Regions from separate parts of the Psychrosphaera aestuarii genome, predicted to be linked through region 2. Evidence: predicted binding sites of a transcription regulator. Region 2 holds the regulator's gene; each other region holds the start of a gene.
What was found. Region 2 encodes FNR, which switches genes on or off when oxygen is low (the NO sensors DNR and NnrR bind a similar motif). Its sites were predicted from a motif close to TTGATCTAGATCAA; they were not measured.
Positions count from the first base shown of each region.

Region 1: a site for FNR is predicted at 2,330-2,343, ahead of J9318_RS14120 (DUF3149 domain-containing protein). Genes of this name have one in related genera too.
Region 3: a site for FNR is predicted at 2,230-2,243, ahead of ccoG (cytochrome c oxidase accessory protein CcoG). Genes of this name have one in related genera too.

Region 1 is NZ_CP072844.1:493,586-497,865, reverse strand. It holds gene J9318_RS02305 (TonB-dependent receptor) at 1-2,243, opposite strand, end outside; gene J9318_RS14120 (DUF3149 domain-containing protein) at 2,448-2,672, shown strand; gene J9318_RS02295 (porin family protein) at 2,680-4,280, opposite strand, start outside.
Region 2 is NZ_CP072844.1:1,837,401-1,841,680, reverse strand. It holds gene glnS (glutamine--tRNA ligase) at 1-111, shown strand, start outside; gene ttcA (tRNA 2-thiocytidine(32) synthetase TtcA) at 154-1,047, opposite strand; gene uspE (universal stress protein UspE) at 1,170-2,099, opposite strand; gene fnr (fumarate/nitrate reduction transcriptional regulator Fnr) at 2,194-2,919, opposite strand; gene J9318_RS08395 (sulfite exporter TauE/SafE family protein) at 2,922-3,593, opposite strand; gene ccoS (cbb3-type cytochrome oxidase assembly protein CcoS) at 3,590-3,829, opposite strand; gene J9318_RS08385 (heavy metal translocating P-type ATPase) at 3,826-4,280, opposite strand, start outside.
Region 3 is NZ_CP072844.1:215,803-220,082, reverse strand. It holds gene J9318_RS01055 (serine/threonine protein kinase) at 1-735, opposite strand, end outside; gene ccoG (cytochrome c oxidase accessory protein CcoG) at 735-2,153, opposite strand; gene J9318_RS01045 (hypothetical protein) at 2,303-2,674, shown strand; gene J9318_RS01040 (DUF3299 domain-containing protein) at 2,675-3,160, opposite strand; gene J9318_RS01035 (GNAT family N-acetyltransferase) at 3,294-3,758, shown strand; TPP riboswitch at 3,799-3,908, shown strand; gene J9318_RS01030 (TonB-dependent receptor) at 3,960-4,280, shown strand, end outside.

The DNA.
Region 1 (4,280 bases), 1.3 Mb from region 2:
TAATGGTTAACTTTTATATCAACCATAGAATAGCTATCCGTTGTTGTTTCCATCGCTGCCGTTTTGTCTTGCTCAAAATGATGCATCACACTCAGTTCAATACTGGTATTTTCCAACTCGTAGTCAAAAGTAGTGCCTAATCTAGTTGGTGGAATACGCGGTAAATACTCACCTGATGTTAATTTTCCATTGATGCTGTCTGCCTGTACTGTGATCTTCAAGTCTTGGTTAGCTTGCCAAATCCACTGCGCTTCAACACCATAAAACTCAGCGTCTCTGGCCTCATAACGGTATACCGGCAACTCATCTAACTCTTCACCAGTATTAGCTTGATAATAAAAATCATCTACTTGATTAAAAAAGGCATTAACAACAAAACCCACATCGCCTTCAAATTTTCTAAGGCTCAACTCTATGTTATTCGATGTTTCTTCCACCATGTCCGACTCTATAAGAGATGTAGCTCCATCTATTGAGTCAAAAATCGCACCTAGTTCGAACGAACGGGTACCAATATGAGGTCCGTATGAAAGCAATTCGCCTGCAGAAGGTGCTCTAGAAGAATGAGTATACGACGCGGCTATGTTATAACCACTAGCAAAATCATAAACTAAACCCGCTGATAAGCTCACTGGTGAGAAATCAAACGAGTACAAATCTGAATCTATAGATACTTGTTCTGCACGGGCACCTAGTTGCACCAACACATTGTCAAAGTGCTTTTCTTCAAGCAGTCCAATAGCGTACGACTTAGTTTTTGATGGCGGTGTAAATGCCTCTTCACCTATTGCTTCAAAGTCAGATGATTTTATATCGAACGTTAAAGCGCCATGCCAATCGTTTAAATCAGCGAGTAACATATCACTACGAAGTTCCCATGCATCATTATTAAACTGAGTACCGACTTCTACGCCACCAATCCCATCAAACTCCAGCTCTTGGTGCTGATAATTTGTTACACCAAACTTAGTATTTAAACCTGTTATCCATGAATTTTTAAAAGTAAGCTCAGAAATTAACTGCACACGAGTTTGACGCATATCGCCTTTTACAAAGCCTTCTTCACCATGCTCATCGTGGTCATCGTGACCTTCATGCTCATCTGCGTGTTCTTCGTGCTCTTCATGTTCTTCATGTTCTTCATGCTCTTCATGCTCATCGTGCTCTTCATGTGCATGCGCGTGACCAGGTATACCGTACAAACGGTCTAGGTAACCTACCGAAACACCAACAAAGCCGTTATCCAATAACACACTTGCGCCAACAGTACCGCCTTTTGAACGAGAGGCACTATTCGCTAGCGTAAAAGAGCCATGACCATCTTCAGCGTGTTCAGCATGTTCTTCTTCATCTTCATCTACATGCAACTCAGGATCGGCAGGCACATCATAATCACTGCTGTCTCTATAAAAAGCATCAACATGCCAAGCAATATCTTTTCCTGACAAGGCTTGCTCTGCCCCACCGTTTAATGCAAACGACAACTCCGATTCATCTGCCACTGTGCCAAAGGAATATTGCCATTCAGAGCTTCGCTCTAATTCTCGTGGTACACGGTTATCAACCACATTCACGACTCCGCCAATAGCGCCACTGCCATAAAACAATGTTGCAGGACCTCGTAATACTTCAATTTGTTTTACGGTACTTGTTTCTGTCGATACCACATGATCTGGGCCAACTCTAGAAGCATCACCTACATCTAAACCATTTTGCGCAATAAGAACTCGAGGCCCATCTAAACCACGAATAATAGGCGTGCTACTTACAGGACCGTAATAGGAAGAATGCACACCTAACTCTGCTTTTAATGTTTCACCTAATGTTGAAGCATGTTTGTTTTTTAACTCTTGGTCACTCAACACAGAAATTGGCGTTGCAGACTCCAAAGTAGAACCGTGAAGTGGCGTCGCAGTAACGTCAATACGCTCAATTAGGCTAGGCGACAGTACAATATTGTAACTAGTAATATTTTCAGAAAGTTTAACTGAAGCATGATTAAATCCTGATGCAACCACGTGCAACTCTTCGATATGCTTCATTTGTTCAGTTAATTTAAAGCGGCCACTTTGATCTGTGGTAACGACTAAGGTACTACCATGTACAAAGACTTTGGCATTTTTGACTGGTGCGCCTTTCGCGTCTTTAACTAGTCCTTCGATACTATGTGCAGCGTACGCCGGACTTGCACTTAAAACACTAACTGCACACAAAGAAGTTGCAAAAAATCGATTTAAAAACACAAGCTTTTACTCTCTAAATTAATGATATAGAAAAATGATACACTATATCATATCAATGTAAATACGTTTGTTAGCGATTATTTAATATGATCTAAATCAATGTTTAATTCGCTTATTAAACGCACACCTAAAAAGCATGATCTAGATCATTATTAAATTACACCAAGGAGCTAAATTGAAGGCATAGAAAAAAGGAGAACGATTATGTTTAACGAATTTAATATTGAATCTATGTTTCGTGACTTTATGAGCGATCCAGTATTGTTTATGAGCTTTGGTATTTTAGCATTAACACTAGGCTTGATGATTTTTTACACTTGGTATTTCATAAAGAATGTTATGGACGCTGAGGCGCCAATGGAAGAAATGAAAGATGACGTTGAGTTAGATGTAACAACTAACCTAAATATGCATCAAAACGCGCATTAAAATTGATTTAAAATTGATAAGAGTACTGCACTTCCAACCGAGTATCTTTTCTATTTTGTCCAATTGAATTTCCGTCGTTATCAAAGCGGCGGATATTCAATTTTCCAGTTGCCTTTCTTGTTAACTTACGCTCCAAACCTACACTTGCTTGAAAGCCTTTTCTGTCGCCTCTTGTACCATTTGAATCAACGTCAGTTTGGTTTGCTGATGCATTAAAAGACGTTCGGCGCGACATTCTATGGTTATAGTTAATAGAAAAAGACTCACTGTCTTGTTCGTTACCAAACTCATCATTGTCACGTTCTAAAAACTGACGCTTACTTTTTGCATACGACAAAGTTAACGTACTCTTACGGCCTTTATACGACACAGACGCATTTAATCCCTTAGATAACACTAACTCTTCATCAATAAAAAAGTTCGGATCAAAGAACTCAATGTACTCACGTCTTGGGTCTGGTCTGTCTGGAATTCTTGATAACGGAATACAGTCCACTCTTTCTAGCGAAATAGGATTACAACTATAAATACCAGCAGAAATAGGATCGTTAACCAACCTAGACTGGCTCGTTAAATCTTCAGCATATCCAACATTAATATTCCAGTGGTTGCCCGACTTGTTGTATTTAAAGTTATGTGACTCACCGTAAAAACGTCGGCTGTTTTCATAACTTAGCGAAGTTCGTTTACTCGGCTCTAATACCAAACGATAGCCAACAAAAGTATCATCAAACTCCTCATCAGCATCACTAAAACGGGTTTGACCCTGCGTATCTTTATTGTAGGTTACCGCGATATATGAGCGTTCGCTGAAACGCCACGCTAAACCAGCGCCATAAAATTCATTATCCAAATTAGAGTCTTCAAAACTCGAATTTGCTATGGAGTTACGTGATGCTGAACCACTTAATACAAAATCAAGCGCCGACCACATAGGTAGTTCCAAATTAAAAGAGGCTGCTATGTTACTTTGCTTGCCACGAACATTTCTATCGTTACTATTTCCAGCTAGTCGAAACTCACCCTTTACTTGGTTTGCTCGTGAACCATATGCGAGCCGAACTTCCGCGTTCTGTCTATCGCCTTTAACCAGTTGCGTTGACCGTGTGCTGGTATTTGCTAACTGATCTTCATCAAAGCGAGTCGCCGAATACGAATAATTCAGACTATTACGCCAGTCGGAACCCGATTTGTTTTTTACGGTTAATCCTAATGTGCCATTATCAACATCGACGTATTCGCTTTGACCAAAAATAGGATCTGAGACACCAGCAAAACGGTTATCAATATTTTGGTTCTTGCGACTAGCATTCGCGGAAAATACCACGCGATCTTTAACAAAGTTAAATTGATTATTTAGCGAGATATCGCTGAAAGAGGTATTTTCAAAATTAGACTCTAGTTGCTCTATTTTAGTGTGCGAAACGGTCCATTGACCATTCCAAACAGCGCCACTAGCGAGCATTGAAATACTCGGCGTAAGCATTAAAGTTTGGTTGCCATCTTCAACCGACGAATCCAATTCAAAACCATTAAACTCCGGGTCAACAACATAGGTATATATCGACGTAATTTTAGGTTTGATTTCTATTTCAGTGGCGACTGCAC
Region 2 (4,280 bases):
TTTGAACGCTTGGGTTATTACTGCTTTGACGGTAAAACCAACGAGCAGGGCCAACTTATATTCAATAAAACAGTTGGTTTAAGAGACTCTTGGGGTAATTCAGAGCAGTAATATTACTGTTATGAAAAAGGAGGCTTTCGCCTCCTTTTTTATTTATACATGAGTTACGTCAATGATAAGTGACTCATCTATATTTGATGAAGATACCGTTGCCTCAGAAAATTCATACGCTTTACGTTCTTCACTTCTATCAATGGGTAAGTTTTTAAAGTCAAACAAATCACCATCAGCTAACTGACTCACACTCACGCTTTTTATCGAGCTAAATATGTTTTCAATTCGCCCCGGAGTTTGTTTATCCCACTCAGTTAACATCGCCTTAATTGACTGTCTTTGTAAGTTCTCTTGGGAACCACACAAATTGCAAGGAATGATCGGGTAGTTTTTATGCTCAGCCAGTTTGATCAAGTCTTTTTCACGACAAAAAGCTAGCGGACGAATTACAACGTTACGTTTATCATCAGAACGTAATTTAGGTGGCATTGCTTTTAATTTAGCGCCGTGAAACATGTTTAAAAACATAGTTTCAACAATGTCGTCCATATGATGACCTAGCGCGATTTTTGTTGCTCCAATGGACTCTGCAAAAGAATATAAAGTGCCTCGTCTTAAACGAGAACAAAGTCCGCAGGTCGTTTTTCCTTCCGGTACTTTTTCTTTTACAATGGAATACGTGTCTTTATCGACAATATAGTAAGGTATGTCTAAAGACTCGAAGTAAGCTGGCAGAATATGCTCTGGAAAACCAGGCTGTTTTTGGTCTAGATTAACTGCGATAATTTTAAAGTCGATAGGCGCTGACTTTTGCAAACTAATCAGGATATCTAACATTGCAAACGAGTCTTTACCGCCACTTATTGCAGCCATAACAACGTCTGACTCCTCAATCATATTATACTCAGCTATTGCTTTGCCAACTCGACTTCGAAGTCTTTTTTCAAGTTTATTTTGTTCGTGAATAGCTTTTCTTGGATCTAAATCTGTCATGGATAATGAACTGCAAAATAATAAATGGTCGCGTATTTTACCTATGCTTAAACATTTAATAAATAGTAAAGAGAGTGCAAAAGCGATAAATCATAGCCTTTGCACTAATATTGATAGGCAAGCTAAAGTTTTACTGGGCAAACAAAGTCTGAGGGCTTAATGGCAAGCAAATCGCAGTTGATATTATCTATTACATGCTCAGCCGTGTTACCAATAAGTGCGGCCGTTATACCGAGTCTGCCAACCGTTCCCATTACAACAAGCTCAGCATCTAAGTCGTTAGCCACTCTTGGGATGACATCTTCGGCCATTCCTTCAACGACATGGCAGCGTGTATTAGGCACTTCATGCTTATTTGCTAGTGCCTCCATAGACGTTAAATGATGTTGTTTCATGGTTGAATTATATTCGTTTGGATCAAATTCTGGAATTTCGACAGCGATATTGACAGGGGTTGGAGGATAAGCATTTATTAAATGAGTATCGGACTCCAGTAGTTCAGCAATGTGCTTTCCGTGACCGATGATCCGATCGTTTAACTCTTGATGCTTGTCATCTTCCGTACCAGCACTTACCGCAGCCAATACTTTACCGTGTTCAGGCCATTCGTGCTCTTTAACTAATAACAATGCACAAGGGCATTTACGTAACAAATGCCAATCTGTTGGCGTGAAAATAACCGATTTTAGCGTGTCATGGCTATGCGTCCCTTTAATCACTAGGTCATAATTCCCTTCAATTACCGTCCGGATGATGCTTTCGTATGGTCGGTTATGCCAAACGACTTTTGTTTTTATATCATGAGGGATAGTGGGGCTATGAGTGATGAGGTCCAGTAACCAACTTTCTCGGTCAGCAATTACTGCATCTCGCATATGTTGACGTTCATCAGAGGACAACATAGTCGTCATTTCATAGGAAAAATCATAAATAGTAAGAAATAGAGTAATACGAATTGGCTGTTTTTCTGCTAGTTCTAATGCTCGAGAAAGCGCTTTTTGTGTATCTTCGGTAGGATCGATAACGACTAAAACATTTTTGAAATCACTCATAAGTTATCCTTACTATTTCTTATTAAAACTTAGTTTAGTAAAGATAACGAAAAATGTGCGCGATAAAATTGCCCTAAATCAATAAACCAGTCAATTAGTTAACTAAATTTTCAACTTTAGGCAAATCTAAGACTGTAATAAACTTTCCATCAATAGATATAACACCCAGTTTCTGTAGCTTACTAAAAATACGACTAACGGTTTCAACAGTTAGCCCTAAGTAATTTCCAATTTCGGCTCGAGTCATAGGTAATCGAAAGGTGGTTGACGATAAACTGCGTTCACTAAAACGATTTGAAAGAGACGCTATAAAACTGCATATGCGCTGTTCGGCAGACTTTTTATTCAACAACATAAACATCGCTTGATCGTTAGATATCTCACTACTCATTAGACGCGTAATTTGTTGTCTTAAGTTTGGCATATGACCTGATAGGTCTTCGACGGTCGTGAACGGAATTTCACACACCATAGAGGTTTCCAATGCCTGAGCAAAAGTAATATGTTTATTAGTTGATAAAGCATCAAACCCAATGATATCGCCAGGAAGGTGAAATGCTGTAATTTGCTCAGTACCATCATTATCAACTAAGTACGACTTAAAGCTACCGGAGCGGACTGCATATAGTGTTTTAAGAGGTTGTCCAGCGTCAAATAGAGTTTGGCTCTTTTGATAAGGTTTTTTACGTTGTATCAAGTCGTCTAACTTACGTAACTCATTGTCATCTAGTGTAAATGGAATACATAGTTGATTGAGATTGCAGTTAGTGCAACTAATGCTAAACGCGCCACAATTATGTTTTTGTTTTGTGCCTGTCATTATTAGTCAATTCCCGTTAACTTTTGATACGTGACGTAAAGTTGATACAACGCCATTATAATGATCAAAGTCCCAAAAAAAAGGCGTATATTAGCGTTTCTTAAATAAATACTTATTTTGCTATTAAATACGGTCATACCGACAACCCCTGGCAAAGTACCTAGACCAAAACAAAACATAATAAGCCCGGCGTTAATTGGACTTTCAGAAACAACTGCTAAGCTCAAAGCAGTATATATTAATCCGCAGGGTAAGAAACCCCATAAAATGCCGTAAGCGAAACATTTAGATAAACTGTCTATCGGTAATATTTTTTTCTTTAATGGCTCAATAACACGATTTGCATGTTTACCAAGCCATTCTATGTTCAAAATAGCATTAGATATTTGGGCAACATGCAGGCCTATACCTATCATTAGCAAACTAGCAAATACGCTTAGAAATAATATGTTGCCATTCGTTAAAGTAAAAATTGATTGTGTAAAGTAGTTAGCAATAATTCCTATCAATGCATACCCAGTAATTCGCGACAGGCTAATAATACTGGCATAACGGACAAAACTTTTATTAGCCGGGACCGAGAAGCCTAACGCCATAGATAACGAACCACACATAGCAACACAGTGACCTACACCAAGTAATCCCATGAGAAATGCGGTAAGCAGTAAACTCACAAGCTTCCCTTTGGTTCTTTATCATGTGAATTTTCTTGGTCATTTGCATTTGAATTAGTATCGTCTTTTGACTCTGTCGATTGATTATTTCCCGAAGGCATATCATCCATTAGTATCGACAAACCTTGCTTCTCCATGTCTTCAAACTGTTCTGATTTAGTTGCCCAAAAAAACGCAACAACACCGATCACCATAAACAAAATGGCAACCGGAATAAGATAATAAATTATATTCATTTCAATAACCTCAACGAGTTACTAACTACAATAATCGAACTAGCTGACATACCAATTACTGCAATATATGGAGGTACAAGACCAAGCATTGCCACCGGCAATATACTTACGTTGTATAACAGGGCCCAATATAAATTTTGTTTAATGATTCGCCTTGTCTTAGCTGCATTATTTAACAGTATGTTGACTGCTTTTAACGAGTTGTTTACCACAATCACATCAGCCGCCTGCTTAGTAATATCTGCGCCGCTTCCCATTGCCAAACTTACGTCCGAACCGGCAAGAACAGGAGCATCATTTATTCCATCACCGACCATCAAGGTTGCATGACCATTTGATTGAAGCGTATTAATAATTTCAGCTTTACGCTTTGGTGAACAAGCAGTTTGCACTTCATCAAGTGGCAAGTTTTGAACTAAATGTGCCGCTTTAGTACTAGAATCACCCGTTA
Region 3 (4,280 bases), 1.4 Mb from region 2:
AATTTGTTGTGCTCTGTCACCACTAAGCATCATCCAGATATCTTGAATTGCAGGACCTGTAATACAATCATCAAAATCCACTAAGATCGCGTCATCGGTATTTGAGCCAGTGCGCCACAAAATATTACCGGTATGACAATCGCCATGCAGACGTATATTTTTTAGTTGCGTCGGTAGTCGCTCACAACTCAGCTCAACGACCTTTTGTAAGTCTGGAAAAAAAGCGGCATGTAAATAACTTGGCACAAGGCCACTTTCTTTAAGATATGAAGCGGCCTCGTTTAAATCAGTCGCGATATCAATCTTATTTCGATGCTGAAATTCACTCGCATCACTAACACTATGTATGCGACCAAGTAACTGACCGAGTCGCTCTAAGTGATCAAGATCATCAAGCTCAAACATTCGACCGCCAACGCTTGGAAATACGCTAAATCTATGACCGCCGTGCTCTAATAACGTCTTACCATCAAACGATAGTGGCGCCACAGCTTCAATGTCTTGATCTGCTAACTCAATTGAAAAGTCGTGCTCTTCAATAATTTGTTCATTACTCCAACGCTGTGGTCGATAAAATTTTACAACGTAACGTTTTTTATCTTCGCCTAAAAACTGATACACCCTATTTTCATAGCTGTTTAACGGCAATAAACCAGACTCAGGATATATCCCTGTCGACTCTATTGCATCTAGAATCAAGTCTGGACCTAGCTCTGAAAAATCAAATTGTGGCATTAACGTCCCTTAAAGAATCGTGTTTCCTCCGAAACTTCTAACTCACCGTCATCGCTTCGAATAATTATTTTTATGTCCGTTACCGGGCGTTTTAATTCATATGGGTCAACCGCTATACTCACAGGTTGCTTATACACTTCACCGGCCGAGACAGAAAAAGAAGTTTCACCATAAAATTGGTATTCATTTAGCCCTTCAATAGTAATTGAATAACTTTGGTTCGTCTGGCTTTTGTTCAGAACTTGCAAAGTGAAGGTGTTTTCTATCAAACCATCGTTATTAGTGCGATATAACACGTTCCTATCGCGTTCGATATTTAACTCCAACGGTACACGCGACGCGACTTGCCAAACAAACGCAACCGACATCACTACGGTAACGAGTAAGTAGCCAATTAACTTTGAGCGGAATTTTTTAGTCGGCTTGCCTTCTAAGCTATGCTCCGTCGTATACGAAATTAGGCCTTTTGGATAATTCATTTTATCCATTGTTTCATCACAAGCATCAATACAAGCGCCACAGTTTATGCATTCGTACTGCAAGCCATTACGAATATCGATACCGGTAGGGCAAACCTGCACACATAAGTTACAGTCAACACAATCGCCTAAACCAAGCTCCTTAGGATCAGATTTTCTTGGACGAGGTCCTCGTTTCTCACCTCGGGCTGCATCATATGTCACCGTGTAGGTATCTTTGTCGAACATTGACGACTGGAAGCGTGCGTATGGACAAATATGAAGGCACATGATCTCGCGCATCCACCCAGCATTGGCATAGGTAGCGCCAGCAAAGAATAAAGTCCAACCAACCACCATAGCCGAAGACTCAAAAGTGAAAAAGTCGATAAACAATTGATCAATCGGTACAAAATAGCCAATAAAGGTAAGCGATGTAAGTAATGAGACAATCCACCAAGACGTATGTTTTAGTGTTTTTTTCCATACCTTGTCAAAGCTCAATGGCATGGAATCTAATTTTTTACGTTTGTTTGCGGAGCCTTCAATTTTTTCTTCAAACCAGATAAACATAAAGGTCCATACTGTTTGCGGACACATATACCCACACCAGACTCGTCCGTAAAATGTGGTTACTACAAAGAGTAAAAAGGCAGAAACAATAAGCAGTGACGAAAAAATGGTTAAATCTTGCGGCCACAGGGTCAAACCAAAAATATTAAATTGCTGGTTTACAATGTCGAGCAAAATAGCTTGCTGTCCATTCCAATTTATCCACGGCAAAACGGCAAATAGCCCTAGGAAAAAAATGCCCATTTTTCTACGAATAGCTTGGTGCAAGCCTTTTACTGCTCGCACATATATGCGACTTCGTAGGTTATAAGTTGCATTTGCTTCAACTTTAGGTTTGTATACCTTTACGTCGGCAGGAATGTTCTTAATATCAATGCGATCGTTCATTGCGATACCTGTTATTTTGCCTAATATCAATTATATGTCAGAAACATAAATATAAATGAAACTAAATTGTAAAACCTTGATCTAATTCTATAGATCGACGCTTTCTTAAGTTTGATGCCCAAAAGGCAGTTGTTCAAATTGGAGTTACCATGAAATTTTTAATCTTTGTTATATTAATTATTACGCTACTAACCGTAGATCAGCCTCAAATTAATCAGATGAGAGTGTATCTTGCGACGTTAATTGGCCAAGCTGCCGAAAGTGAATATTCTCGCGGCAAAGTATCAAAACGTATTTACGACGAAATCAGTACCCAGTTTGATTCATTTAAGCCTAATGAAGAAGATTACGTGAAAGAGATCACAAAAAGTTCTCGTGAGTTAATGGCTTTTTACGGGACGTATTGCCAAAACGGCGAATTTAATCCCAAAATATCTGCTTATAATCTTCGCTTCGTTTGTAGCAAGGTCGATGAGCAATTTACCGACTTAGAAAATGAAATTATTCGTCAGCGTAAATAATTAAAAGTCGTCATATGGGGCAATTTCAATGCCCTGCATAGTATAACCGACCTGAGCAAGTTCACCTTTCCATGTTTCAGTGGCAATTTTACCAGTTACCCATATTGGGTCATACATAGACGAAGCGGCTGCTCCTTTCTTAAAGGTAACGTGAATAATTTGATTTGATGGCGGTGGCGGTACATGAACACAGGCACCAAAATAAGGAACCAATAAAAACTCAGTCACTAGCTCATCATCACCTTCTAATGGCACAACAAAGCCGGGTATTTTTACCGTTTGCCCATCTAACTCTTTAACAACAGGTGCATTGATAGATTGAGGCCCAGCCATCGCATGTCCAATTTCCTCGATAGTAGGTATTTTCTGAACCATATCTTTAGGTACTAAGTCTGACCATTCCAATTCTTTTGCGTCATTTGACAAGCTAGAGAAAGGCGCGATAAATAAACAAACAAGAAAAGCGGTACGAAAAAATTGACTCATAATGATAAACCTAATTAGATTGTTCAGAAGCCCGCAGAATAACGCACTGCTCACTAAAAAACCAAGTGTATCTATTAATTTTGCGATAAACGTGATTACATTATCGTTCAGTGAAAAAAATAAGTAGCAGAACATGACGGATTTAAAAATTGACTGGCAAATTAAAGCGTTTTCACAATTATCGGTAGGTGAGCTGTACGATATTTTACAAGCGCGCAGTGATGTATTTGTGGTCGAGCAAAATTGTATCTACTCCGATATAGATGGCGTAGATAAGTCCAAAAATTGTTATCAACTGTTTGGTTATCATGGTGATGAGTTAGTTGGCACTTGTCGTTTGATGGCGCCTGGTTTGGCTTATGAAAACTATTCTGCCATTGGTCGCGTACTAATAATGGAAGATTATCGAGGCAAGCGACTTGCGGCACCAATGATGCGAGCCGCCATAGACGCTGTAAAGCAATATTGGCCTGAGGTTGAATGCAAAATTTCAGCACAGCAGCATCTAGAGAATTTTTATCAATCTCTGGGTTTTCAAACCGTAACAAAAATGTATCTTGAGGATGATATTCCTCATATTGGAATGATTTTAAATTAATCAGGGGTAGCTTTTTTTATTTAAATCAATAAAATGGCGCCCGAACACCAAGGGGTGTATGCGCGAAATTCGCGACATACTGAGACGTTAATCGAACCCTTAGAACCTGATCCGGCTTGTACCGGCGTAGGGATGGTAAATCCAGGACTACTCGCTTACGACCGGGTCTTTTGTTTATTTTATCTACAAGAGATCCAAAATATGAAACTTAACATTACTGCAATTGCAGTTTTATCTGCACTACCGTTTGTTTCTTTGTCAGCTAATGCTGAATCTGAACCTACCACTAATATCGAAACTATCGAAGTAAAAGGTGAATTACTGCCTACGCCAGAAAGCAAGGCGGCGAACTCACTACAAATCCTCACCCAAGAGAGCCTAGAAAAGTCAGGCGCCAGTCATTTCCAAGATGCAATTCAACAGTTAGGCAATGTTAACTTTGCCGCAGGAGCTTCACGTGCGCGTTTTATTCAAATTCGCGGTATTGGTGAACGCAGTCAATTTGTTGATCCGATAAACCCA